Regions from separate parts of the Clostridium sp. LY3-2 genome, predicted to be linked through region 2. Evidence: riboswitches for the same ligand, from Rfam matches in the RefSeq annotation. Region 2 holds a riboswitch; the other holds the start of a gene.
The links. Region 2 has a riboswitch for cyclic di-GMP ahead of M4I33_RS06310 (glycosyl hydrolase family 18 protein). Riboswitches for the same ligand answer to the same signal wherever they lie in the genome.

Region 1 (6,193 bases), on a different contig from region 2:
TATAGAGCTTATACTTTATCTGAAGATTTCAAATATAAAGAGTGGATGTTATTTTTTACTACTATAGAAAAGAAACTTTTAGATTCTGATCTCTCTTTAAAAATTGCAAATGAGATTTTAAATGATCATCCTACACACCAAATTGCAAATATGGTTATGTTAATGAACTAATTGTTTTTATTTTGTAATTTCTTAAGACAAAAAGGAGTATAAACTTAAAGAATAAGGAGGTGTATCGGGATTTGAAGAAAATTCTAACTACAATCTCTATGGTATTTGGCGTATTATTTTTAGTCAGTTGCTCTTTAGTCTCTCCTTCTAGTACTAGTGATAAGAGTTCTAATGAGAGTCTTGAAACTGATGAATACAAGTTCAAAAGTAGTAATGCTTATCTTGCAGCTCTAGCTATAGATGCAGCTTGGGACCTTGATAAAGACCTAAATAAAAATCTACAGTATGTAAGTATAGATACTGACACATTTATGGATTTTTCAAAAGATGACACTGCTGAACTTTTTAATTATATCAGTAAAAAATATAATGTTACTCCACTTGATATGAATATGGATGAACTTGAAGAAGCTGGATACGTAAAAGACGGTGAATTTGTAAACGGCATAGTTTATGATGTTTCAAGCTATAAGGAATACTCTAAAAATTCAGTTTCCTTTAGAGGCCGAAAGAGGCGTTCTAATCTCGGGGCAATAGGCTTTACATTTGAAGCTATAAAGGTTAAAGAAAAATGGGTTGTTATAAAATCCTCAGTAAATTGGGTTTATTAAAAAGACGCTAGAAATTTCTAGCGTCTTTTTAAATTATATTTTGATTTCATTTTCTAGTTTTTCTATATAATCTTTAATTCGTTTAAGTTTAGTTTCTTCTTTTTTTGCACTATTTATTGAATTTATATACTTTTTCTTCATTGAAAATGATAGGCTATTAAAAAATTCTTTTGCTTTATCATTTTTATTTAGTGCTTCTTCAAACTCCTTTGGAATTTCAATAACTCTCTCTTCTAAATCTTCTTCTATTTCTACGTTTATTGTATCGCCAAAAGTTTTACTTAACTTTTCCCTTATTTCTTTAGTTATGCCTATCATAAAGCAAGGCATTCCCATTTTGACTATAGACCCTCTATATTCTATTCCATCAAACTTAGCTTTTACTTTAACACGTTTCTTTTTATATACAGCTTCTACGTCAAAGGGGATTTCTATATAAGAAGCGTTCTTTCCTTCTACTTTTATTATCTGCGCTTTAAATTCCTTTTTCATTTTTATAAGTCTCCTTAAATCAAATTTCCACCCTATCTTTACCAAGAGTTTTTGCCTTATAAAGTAATTTATCTGCAAATTTTATCCCTGTTTCTAAATCTATATTTTTTATTTCTTTTACACCAGCTGAAAACGTAAATACTACTCCTCTATCATCCGGGTTAAGCTTTAATTTAGTTCTAATATTATCTAGTATTTTTTTTGCTTCAATTCTATCTTTAGAGATAAATGCAATTACAAATTCCTCTCCTCCATACCTGTAGATAATCTCATCTTTTGAAACTGAATCTTTTAATACTTTTCCAAGTTTTCTTAAAATATCATCTCCGTAGCTGTGTCCTAAACTATCATTTATATTTTTAAAGTTATCTATATCTAAGATAGCTATAGTTACTTTATTATCTTTTAATTTTTCGTGTATTAATTCTTCTCCGTATCCTCTAGTACAGACTCTAGTTAAATAATCAAAGTTAACTAGCTCTTTAAGAGCTTTTTCACTTTCTTGCTTCTCATTTAAAACTTTTCTAAGCTTTAAAGTTATAACTGCTAAAACTATTATGACTATCACTCCAGAAATTGAAACAAATTCTGCTATTGTAAGCTGCCTATTCATAAGGTTTAAAGTTGATTCATTTAACTCGTCGTTTGCAGTTGCCATCTTCGAAATTATACTATTAACTTCACTATTAGCTTCTGTACTTGCTACTTTGTAGTAAGTTTTGTAAATATTCATTCCATTTATTTTTATATTATTTTCTTCTAAATATGTAATAAGTTCGTATAAAACCTTTTTTTCGTTATAATAATCTTTGCCGTCTTTATGCATTTCTATTGCTTTCTCATAATAGGATATAGCCTTTTTTTTATCTCCCTTTTTTCTATAATAAATAGCTAATCCTACATTTGCATCTGCAACTGATTGATTATCTCCTATTTGCTGATTTAAATATTTAGCTCTTTCTATATCATCTTTTCCTTTTTCAAGGTCTCCTATTTCTAGTTCACAAAGACCAACTTCTAATAGAGAAGCATCTGATATGTTTTGATTATAAGCTTCATCTAACCTTTGATTTATCTCATTATACTTTAAAGCATGCTTATAGGCTTCTTTAAAGTCTTTCTTTTTATAAAAGTATTTCATTTTGCTATATTCAACTTTATAGTCGTCTTTTATATTTAATTTTCCTAATTTATTATAATAAAATTCTGCCTTATCCATTATGTTAAACTCCGTATAAACACATAAATACACTGAATAGGCTAAAGCTTCCGCTCTAATAATCTCATCTTCTGATAACAGATCACTATTTTTATTATTTATAATATTTAATAAATCATTTGCAGCATTAAAGCTATCTGTGAATTTCTCAATAGATAACATAGACCAAGATAGATATTCTAATTCTTTGGCTTTAAAATACTCACCACATTTTACTTTACTATATTCTAAAAGTGCGTTATTTGAAGCTTCTTTCATCTTTTCGTATTCATTTTTAGCTGAATAAATTTGCACAAGCGAGCTATAATATACACCCTTTTTGTAGGGGTCAGTTTCTTCTTCTAATGAACTTTTATATCTCTTTTCATAACCTTCTAAATCATTAAAGACTTTATTCCCAACTTGTACTCTATAATTATAAGCTTCATCTACTGCTCTTTTATCAACTGTTTTTTTAGTTAATAAAATGGCTAATAAAACCGTAACTATTATAACAAGTATCCCTATTAACACCTTTTTTATCTTCATATTTATCTCCATATTATTTTTAATATAAAAAGCCTTAACTATAAAAGTTAAGGCTAAAGCTCCTCTTTATAAAGTGCAGCTGGCTGACATAGTTTATAAACCTTAGTCCCTATAGTTTTGCGTAAATAAGATTTCTCTTATTTTGCCTAAATAATTATACTATTAAACGTATAATTATTATTTATTTTAATATATATTAATTTCTTTTTCTATTTAAATTATATACTATATTTAAATTTTATCAAAAATATTAATTATATATTAACTTAAAATCTATTTTTTCATCTTATTTAAAGTGTATAGTTTTATATGATATTTAAAATTTAGGAGACTTTTATGGAAATTTTAAGTGCAATACTTTTTGGGCTTTCATCTAATTTAGATAACTTTATTATTGGAATTTCTTATGAAATAGGAAAAAAGAAAATAACTTTTTTTGATAATCTTTTAATTGCTTTTATTGGAACTTTCGGAACATTTCTTTCAATGGAGGTTGGAAAAATAATTTCTTCGATCTTACCTAATTATATCTCAAACTTTTTAGGAGCTTTTACTATAGTAATTATGGGTGTATATTTTACTATTCAAAGTGTAATCAAGAAAAATTCAGAAGATGCTAAAATAAAAGACCTTAATTTAAAAACTACATTAGTTTTAGCATTTGGCCTTACTTTAAATAATTTAGGAGTAGGTATAGCTGCAAGTGCAACAGGTTTAAATATACCTCTAGTATGTTTTTTAAACTTCATTTTAAGTTTATTGACTATATTTTTAGGTCAAGTTCTTGGAGGAAAAGTTTTTGGAAGACTACTTGGTAAATACGGAGATATAACTTCTGGAATACTTCTTATAGTACTTGGATTAATAGAGATATTTAATTAAAAAATTTAGGGCTTAGTACTAAAATATAGTACTAAGCCCTATTGATTTTAAATTTAGAATCCTAGTGGTAATCCAAATACGAAGAAACCAATTAGTAAAGTTGTCCAGAAGATTAAGAATGCTATTGAGTAAGGCATCATTAATCTAATCATATCCCCTAAAGTATAATCTGGTTTATACTTTCTCATAAACACTAGTATTATTCCAGCGTATGACATAAGTGGTGAAATAACATTAGTTGATGAGTCTGCAAGTCTGTATGCAGCTGAAACTAAGTCTGGTGTTAAATTTTGATTTACGTTATATAACATTGGAATAAATATAGGTCCAAGTAGCATCCACTTTGAAGTTAATCCTCCAACAAATAGATTTATTAAAGCTGTTACTAATATAAATCCTATTAAAAGTAATACAGGATACTTATCTATCCCTAAGTTTTGTAAAAATGATGCACCTAAATACGTTATATACGTTCCAATATTTGAGAAACTTAATAAAGCTAAGAAGTTATATGAGAAGAAAGTTAATACTAAAACATATCCCATTCCTCCCATTTGCTTTGACATAGCTTTTACTATATCCATCGCATTTTTAAACTTTCCAACTTTCTTCCCATAGAATAGTCCAGTCATAAAGAATAAGAAAGTTATTATTAAAATTACATTATCCATTATTGGGTTTACCTTAGTTCCATCTTCACCTATAAATGGTGCAAGAGGCCCTAGTGCTAATCCTATAACTATAGCTAGTCCTATTAATAATCCAATTAATGCACTTTTTAAAGCTTTATTTTCTTCTGGCTTTACTGAAAAGTCATTTAAATTCATATCTTCTGGTATTACGTAAGTTTCTTTTTCAAGTCTAGGCTTTACGAATTTTGCTGTTACAAAATAACCTATAATTGATAAAAGTATAGTTGATGCAACTATAAAGAAATAGTGCATTGTTGCAGGATTTAAAGCTTCTCCTGCTCTTGATACAAAAGGAACACCTTGTCCTTCTGCAAATATCTTTGCATTGTTTCCAACTATTACATCTATAGGAGTTCCTGGGATTAGGTTTGCACTAAACCCGGCTGATACCCCTGCAAACGCAGCTGCCATACCTATTAAAGGATTCTTTTTAAGTCCTACGTATAACAATCCTGCAAGTGGAATTAAAATTATATAACCTGCATCTGTTGCTATACTACTCATTATTCCTAAGAAAACTAAAACTACTGGTAAAAATTTATCTGAAACCTTTAATCCTATTTTCTTAATTAAAGTACTTAAAAGCCCTGATTCTTCTGATAAACCTACTCCAAGCATAACTATAAGAATAGTTCCAAGTACCCCTCCACCGTATGCAAGCCAGTTATTTAATAAAGCATTATCAAAGATCCACCTAAAATTTTCAGCATTTAGCATATTTTTTACGCTATATGTAATATCTGCTCCGTCTGCTCCTAAAGTTGTAAATTCCTTTCCTCCCATAACTAAAGTAAGTACAAAAGTTACTGCGTAAAGTATCATAAATATAATTACTGGATCTGGAATTTTCTTACCAAACTTCTCTATAAAAGATTCTTTTTTTACTTTTCCCATATCTATATCACCCCATCATTGTTTACGTGTAAAATACACTTGTCCTTTTCTGTTCTTTTATGTAATTGATTATATCATATTTAGACGGTAAATATATATATTTTGTTAACTTTATGAATTAAAGTTAACAATTGCAGTTTTTTTGCATTATTTTATCATTTTATAATTTTTAGATATTGTTATTTAACACTTTAATAATAATCTATTTATACATCTTGCCTTTTAACTTAAAGAAAATTGTATTTGAGTAAGTTACCTAATACTCTCACTTTTTAATTTGTAGACTATTTTATTTCAATTACTATTTTTGTAATTTTCTTCATATAAAAAATAGACCTTCAAATTTGAAGGTCTATTTATTAAAAAGTGTTAATTCTTCTATGTATTGTACTATTCTTTTTTCATCATCTTCTGTACTACATAATGATTTAGTACACTTTTTTTCTCTTGACTGTATATCTTTTAAAAGAGAATTTAAATTATTTAATGTTTTAATAGCTTTAAATGTGACATTTTTATCATTTATTGCAATTACACTCTCTAAGCTATCTTTTAGATTTATATATTCTGATTCATTTATTTTAGATACATAGTTGCCCTTTTGAATATTGCTTGCTAAAAATCCAACATAGTTTTTAATCATTTTTTTATCATTTAAAGAAAGTTTTCCTTGATAAGTTTCATAGAATTTATAAGTTTCTTCA
Region 2 (6,193 bases):
TCCTAGGTTAAAGAATTTTACTCCTGTATCTTCTGATATTTTCTTTAAATTTAAAGCTCCATTTACAGAGAAATCTCCATTATTCCAAGCTGTCATATCTGCAAAAGGTGCATTAACTTGCTCTGCCCACTCTACTCCTTTTCCAACTCCAAAGTCAGAATCTTCTACTGGTGGCTTAACTTCTTCATTTTCTACAGTTATAACTCTATTTTTAGTAGTAGTTAATTCTTTACTGTCTGATACTTTGTAAGTTAAAGTGTACTTTCCTTCTTTGCTTGTATCTACAGTTCCTTCTACTTTTATTTTTGAAGTTAGATCTCCGTCTTCTTTATCTGTTGCTGTAACTCCTTGAAGCTTATCAAACTTTTCGTTTAATTTGATAGTTTTATCTTCTACTCCTTTTAATTCTGGAGCTTAATTTACTTCTGGAGGTGTAACTTCTTCAGCCTTTACAGTTATAACCCTGTTTTTAGTAGTAGTTAGTCCTTCTTTGTCAGATACTTTGTAAGTTAAAGTGTATTTTCCTTCTTTGCTTGTATCTACAGTTCCTTCTACCTTTATTTTTGAAGTTAAATCTCCGTCTTCTTTGTCAGTTGCTGTAATCCCTTGAAGCTTATCAAAATCTTCATTTACTTTTATAGTTTTATCTAAAACTCCGCTAAGTACAGGTGCGCTATTAACTTCTGGCACTTTTTCTCCAAAAATAGTTTGTTTGTAAATTTCAGGTCCAGTTTCAGACATACGTTGAACTATCTCTATGCTTTCAATCTTAGCATCTCCAGATAATTTAAATGTATAAGTTTGTCCTTGTTCTATATTTTTACCTTCCCAAACTGATTTTAAATCTACAACTGTATACCCATTTTCATAAGTTACAGTACCAGATGTATAATCTCCTCTATTTAATGCCTTGTCAGTTTTTAAATATAGTTTTGGTGCTTTTATAGTTTCAGCACCTCTTTCAACTTCTTTTAAAACTCCATTAGACTCTTCTGCTTTTTCATTATTTTTAATAGTTATCTCATATCCTTTTTTATCTACTCCCCACTCTTGTTCGTAAGTATTTACAGTAGCTGAAATATCTAAATTAGAATATCCTATATCATGCTTTTGTAATTCATTTTCTCCAAAAAGACCTTTTTTAGTAGCTGTAGTTAATTCATCTCTTCTACTAGAATTATTAGTAGGTGCATCTTGAGATGCCATCCAGCCTATAACTCCACCTAGATTATTTTCCTTTACATACTTAGTCTTTTCATTTATAGATTTTACGTTATCATAAGTAAAGAATTTCCCTGTTGATTCGTCATAAAGGTATGGCGCCTTAGCTGTGTCATCCCAATATTCTTTAAGCCCTGGATAATTAGCTTTTAACTTATCTAAACTTCTGTAAGACCAAACACCGCTACTACGTCCCCCGTCTCCGACAGTAAGTGGTGCTTCGTTTGGAGCTCCATATGACGGAGTTTGATCTGCATCTTTTGAGTTCTTTTCAGCGTCTTCAAATAATCCTGGTAATTCCTTATTATCTCCTTTAGAAACCTTATTCCAACCTCTAGTATAATAAGCTGCACCTATAACTATCTTTTCAGGTTCTGCACCCTTACTTAAAAGATAATCAACTGATTCATCAACTGATAAGTTATTCCCTTTTAAGCTATCATTCGGGTTTGCATAAAGTCCTGTTTGGTGACCACTTACAGGGTCCCAAGCCCCTCTCATGTCATAAGTCATTATATTTGCAAAATCTACTACGTTAAATAATCTATCAACATCTACTCCTAAGTCTACCTTAGCTTTAGGTGCAGGAAGTGCTACTGATAATTCGTAGTCTTTATTAACTTCAACTCCTTTTTTATCTAAAGCGCTTCTTAATTCTTCAAGTAAAGTTATATAGTTTTCCTTATCTTCTGGGATTGAATGTATAGCACCTTCATCATTTTTATTATCAACTAAGTCAGGCTGCCTTACATCACCTGGGTATTCCCAATCTAAATCAATAAAATCCATATTAGTGTAATCTACGAATTTTATAATATTTTTTATAAAGTTATCTCTCTTATTTTTGTCTCTAGCTATTAAAGAGAAATCTCCAGACTTAGACCATCCCCCAACAGATATTCCTATCTTTAAGTTAGGATTCTTAGCTCTAAGTTCTTGAAGTGCTATTAAAATTCCAGCGTTTGGTGCTCCCCACTGAACTCCAGCTTGTCCGACTGGCGCCCCTGTTGCAGCATCCTTATCTGTAAATACTAAGTCTCCATTAGAATCAAAATCCATAAATGCAAAGTTTAAATGAGTTAACTGGTCTGCTGGAATATCCTTTGGATAAAAGTTCCCTTGACCTCCCCAAATAGACCAATCCCCATAATACATTACATTACGCTTTTGACTTTGGTTTTTTGTGCTTGTTTTTTGTGTAATTTCCCTACTATTATTTGCTGCAAATGCCTCTAAAGCAGGTGAAATAGTAGATGCTACCACTGTAGCCATAATAGTTGTAGCTATTATTTTTCTGATTTTTGCATGGTTTTTTGCCATTTAAATTTACCCTCCTAAAATTAATTTTTTAGAAAATCAACCCTCGAAGTTTTTACTTCTAGGCAGCTGGCTGGCATAGCTATAAAAAAGCCTTAGCCCCTATAGTTTTGCGTAAATCACATTTCTGTGACCTTGCTCTTTTCTAAGTAGTTTTAAATGTTAACTTTTACATTAATAGTATATAATTTGGTAAATTTTATGTATACATAATTGCAAGTTTTAAGGTACTTTTTGTAACTTTTAATTAAAGATGTACTGCAAATTATTGTAAAATTATGAAATTTTAATGTATAATACAAATATCTCTAAAAAGAAAGGTTTTTTTTATGATTAAAATTGGATTATGTGACGATAACTATTTATTTATTAAAAAACTATCAGAAATATTAAAGGATTTATCTAAAAGCGAAGGCTTAAATATAGAAATAACATCATTTGAATCTTCAAAAGACCTTTTAGATTTTTACGGTAAAAATAAAAGCTATTTTGATGTTATTTTTTTAGATATATTAATGGATAACGATAGACTAAACGGAATAGAAACTTCTAAAATAATCAGAAAAACTTCTTCTGATATCTTTATAATATTTGTAACTAGCAGCAAAGATTACGCTTTAGATAGCTATAGCGTTAATGCTTTTAGTTATATTTTAAAGCCATTTTCAAAAGAAGATATCAAATCTAAATTTTTAGATGTATATAAAAAAATAGAATTAAATAAGAAAAATATCTTTTACGTTAAAAATAATCAAGATATTTTCACATTAGATTTAAACAAAGTCCTATACTTTGAATCAAACTTAAGAAAAATAACAGCCCACCTTATAAACGGTGAAAAAATCTCTTTTTATAACAAGATGTCAAACTTAGAAGAAGAAATAAAAGATAGAAATTTTTTAAGAATCCATAGAAGTTTTCTAGTGAATTTACTTTATGTAAAAAATATAATTTCAAAGGATTTAATAACTACAACAAATAAAGCATTACCTATAAGCAGTAAGTATTTATCCTCATCTAGAGATATATTTACATCTTATATAAAGGTTAAGCTTTCTAGTTAAAGGAGTGTTTAAAATAGCTTTAATTTACCTTTTTATAACTTCAGTATTTATAATTTACATATCAAAAATTCACCTTAATTTTAAGTTAAAAGATATAATACCAACCCTTTCTTTTAGCCAAATTTTTATATTTTTATTATTACTAGGTGTGTTTTTTAATAAGATAAGCATATTGAGCTTTCTTTTTTACATAATTATAGCTTCGATTTTACTTTCTTTTTTCTACAAAAAAGAATTGTTTAATATTTATTTATTAACTTTAAAATCATACTATTTACTACTTATATCACTTATAGCAGTTTCTAGTTCTTTTGAAATATTACTTAAAAATAACACTTATTTGATTTTTGAGTACAAGCCTTATCTTTATAGCTCATATTTTATTTCTATTGTCTTATATATAATCTTTGAAATACTTTTTATAAAGATACTAAACTTTGAAAAACTTAAATACATATTAGATTCAGTAAATAAATTAATTCCCTTATCTATGTTTATTTTGCTTATAATAAAAAATTTAAGTCTTTTATATGTGTTATTTTACTCAAAACACGCACCACTTGTCACTTACATAATATTTATTTCAATTTTGTTAGAGCTATATTTTGAGGTGTTTATACTTATTGGAATATCAAAATCATACGATTTATCTATCTATAAGCACAAAAACAAAATATTAAATATGCAATATGACTTACAAATCTCTAACCTAAAAAGACTAGAATCTAAAGAAGAATATATAAGAAAAATATCTCACGATATAAATAACCACAAAATAGCACTTCACACTTTAATAGAAAATAATGAAAAGGAAAAAGCTTTAAATTACCTAAAAAACTTAGGAGTAGATTCTTATAAAACAAACGAATTATACACTAAAAACAATATTTTAAATGCTATCTTACTATCAAAAAAAGAAATCTGCACTTTAAATAATATAGATCTTTCATTAGATATAAAGATTCCAAGCTCCTTAAAAGTTTCTGATTTTGATTTATGTATAATCTTTGGAAACCTTTTAGATAACTCAATCGAAGCTACTAAAAAGCTTAAAAAATCTCCCTATATAAGGGTAAAAGCTAAAATAATTAATTCTAACTTAGTTTTAGAAGTTAAAAACAATTATAATGGAGAACTTGTAATTAAAAACAATAATATTTTCACAACTAAAAAAGATAAATTAAACCACGGCTTTGGAATATCTAACATAAAATCTACAGTATCAAAGCTTAATGGAATATACGAAATAAATAAAGACTCTAAAGAATTTTCATCAATCATTATGATTCCTTTAGAAAATTAAAACACCAGTATTTTTACTGGTGTTTTCTTCTTAAAAGAAATAAGCCTACAAAAGGTAATAAAAATGGTAATTTTTTTATATTTTCAACCTCTAAATTCCCTTCTTCTAAGGGCTTAGCCTCATTTTTATCCTTTTTTATTTCTTTATTATCTTCTTTTTTAACGTCCTCTTTAATTTCTTCCTGCTTGTCCTCACTTAGAGAGACTTCGTCTTTAGCTTTAGTAATATCTTTTTCTTCTTCTTTTACTTTTAAGTCTTTATCTAACATTTCTATAACAGATTCATACGAGACTTTATCATCTTTTTTAACCCTTATTTCTATAGAAAAATCATTCTTTATCCCGTCTTCACCTTTATCAAAAACCCTTAAAAGATACGAAGTATAATTCCCTAAATCAAATTTTCTAATAAGCCTAACTTCTTTATCTTTTATTAAACCTTTAATATAATCTAAATCTTCTTTTTTAGGCTTATCATCAAAAGTAATTATTATAGGATCTTTTTTTACTAATTCTTCTTTAACTTCCTCTTTAATTTCTTCCTGCTTCTCCTCTTTTAATTCTAAAGAGTTTTCTAAATCTTTAGGCGCTTCAGGTTTCTCAGGTCTTTTATCAGGCTCTTTATCTTCTAAAATTTCATCAAAAGAATTATATTTATCAATATTTAATATCATATCTTTTATAGAAGAATAAGATTTATCAAACCTATCTACCCTGATTTCTAGCTTATTTTTTCCAGAATTTAAAGAGAAGTATTCATAATAATCGTCTAAATAACTACTATTATATTTTAATTTATTTAGTTTAACTAAGGATTTAAAATAACTATCTAAATACTTCTTTTTATCCTCTAAGCTTAAACTTCTCTTAACTTCAACTAAAAGGGTAGAATCGCTCCTTTTTAAAACTGGCACAATATTTAAAGCTATAAGGGATTTACTTAAGCTATCACTTGGATAATCACTAACATTTACAGTGTATTCCCTAGATCTATCACTTCCATCTAAAGCCCTAGCCATAACCCAAACTCTTCCTTTTTCTTTTCCTTTAATATATGCCTTATTTCCATCTTTAGAAAAATCTATAACACTATCTTTTCCTGTAACTTTCCATTCGATTTCTTTTTTAGTAGCGTTACTATCTACATACCCTTTTATTTTAATATCAGCTCCAACATATAACGTCGAATTTTCAGGTATACCATCTATAAAAACATCCTTTGAAAGTACAGTATTTTTCTCGCTTTTAAAGCTTTCTTCCTTTGATTTTAAAGCTCCCTCATCCAATGC

Region 1: linked by a shared signal. The riboswitch ahead of M4I33_RS06650 (tetratricopeptide repeat-containing diguanylate cyclase) and the one ahead of M4I33_RS06310 (glycosyl hydrolase family 18 protein) in region 2 are both predicted to bind cyclic di-GMP.

What each region holds. Positions count from the first base shown of each region.
Region 1 is NZ_JAMDLQ010000018.1:11,243-17,435, forward strand. It holds gene M4I33_RS06635 (hypothetical protein) at 1-171, shown strand, start outside; gene M4I33_RS06640 (hypothetical protein) at 243-782, shown strand; gene M4I33_RS06645 (YdeI/OmpD-associated family protein) at 816-1,274, opposite strand; gene M4I33_RS06650 (tetratricopeptide repeat-containing diguanylate cyclase) at 1,294-3,021, opposite strand; cyclic di-GMP riboswitch class I at 3,093-3,178, opposite strand; gene M4I33_RS06655 (manganese efflux pump) at 3,358-3,903, shown strand; gene M4I33_RS06660 (AbgT family transporter) at 3,957-5,489, opposite strand; gene M4I33_RS06665 (hypothetical protein) at 5,842-6,193, opposite strand, start outside.
Region 2 is NZ_JAMDLQ010000017.1:67,486-73,678, forward strand. It holds gene M4I33_RS06300 (immunoglobulin-like domain-containing protein) at 1-96, opposite strand, end outside; partial or broken gene M4I33_RS06305 (immunoglobulin-like domain-containing protein) at 205-396, opposite strand; gene M4I33_RS06310 (glycosyl hydrolase family 18 protein) at 415-2,541, opposite strand; cyclic di-GMP riboswitch class I at 2,600-2,688, opposite strand; gene M4I33_RS06315 (LytTR family DNA-binding domain-containing protein) at 2,868-3,602, shown strand; gene M4I33_RS06320 (sensor histidine kinase) at 4,213-4,905, shown strand; gene M4I33_RS06325 (hypothetical protein) at 4,919-6,193, opposite strand, start outside.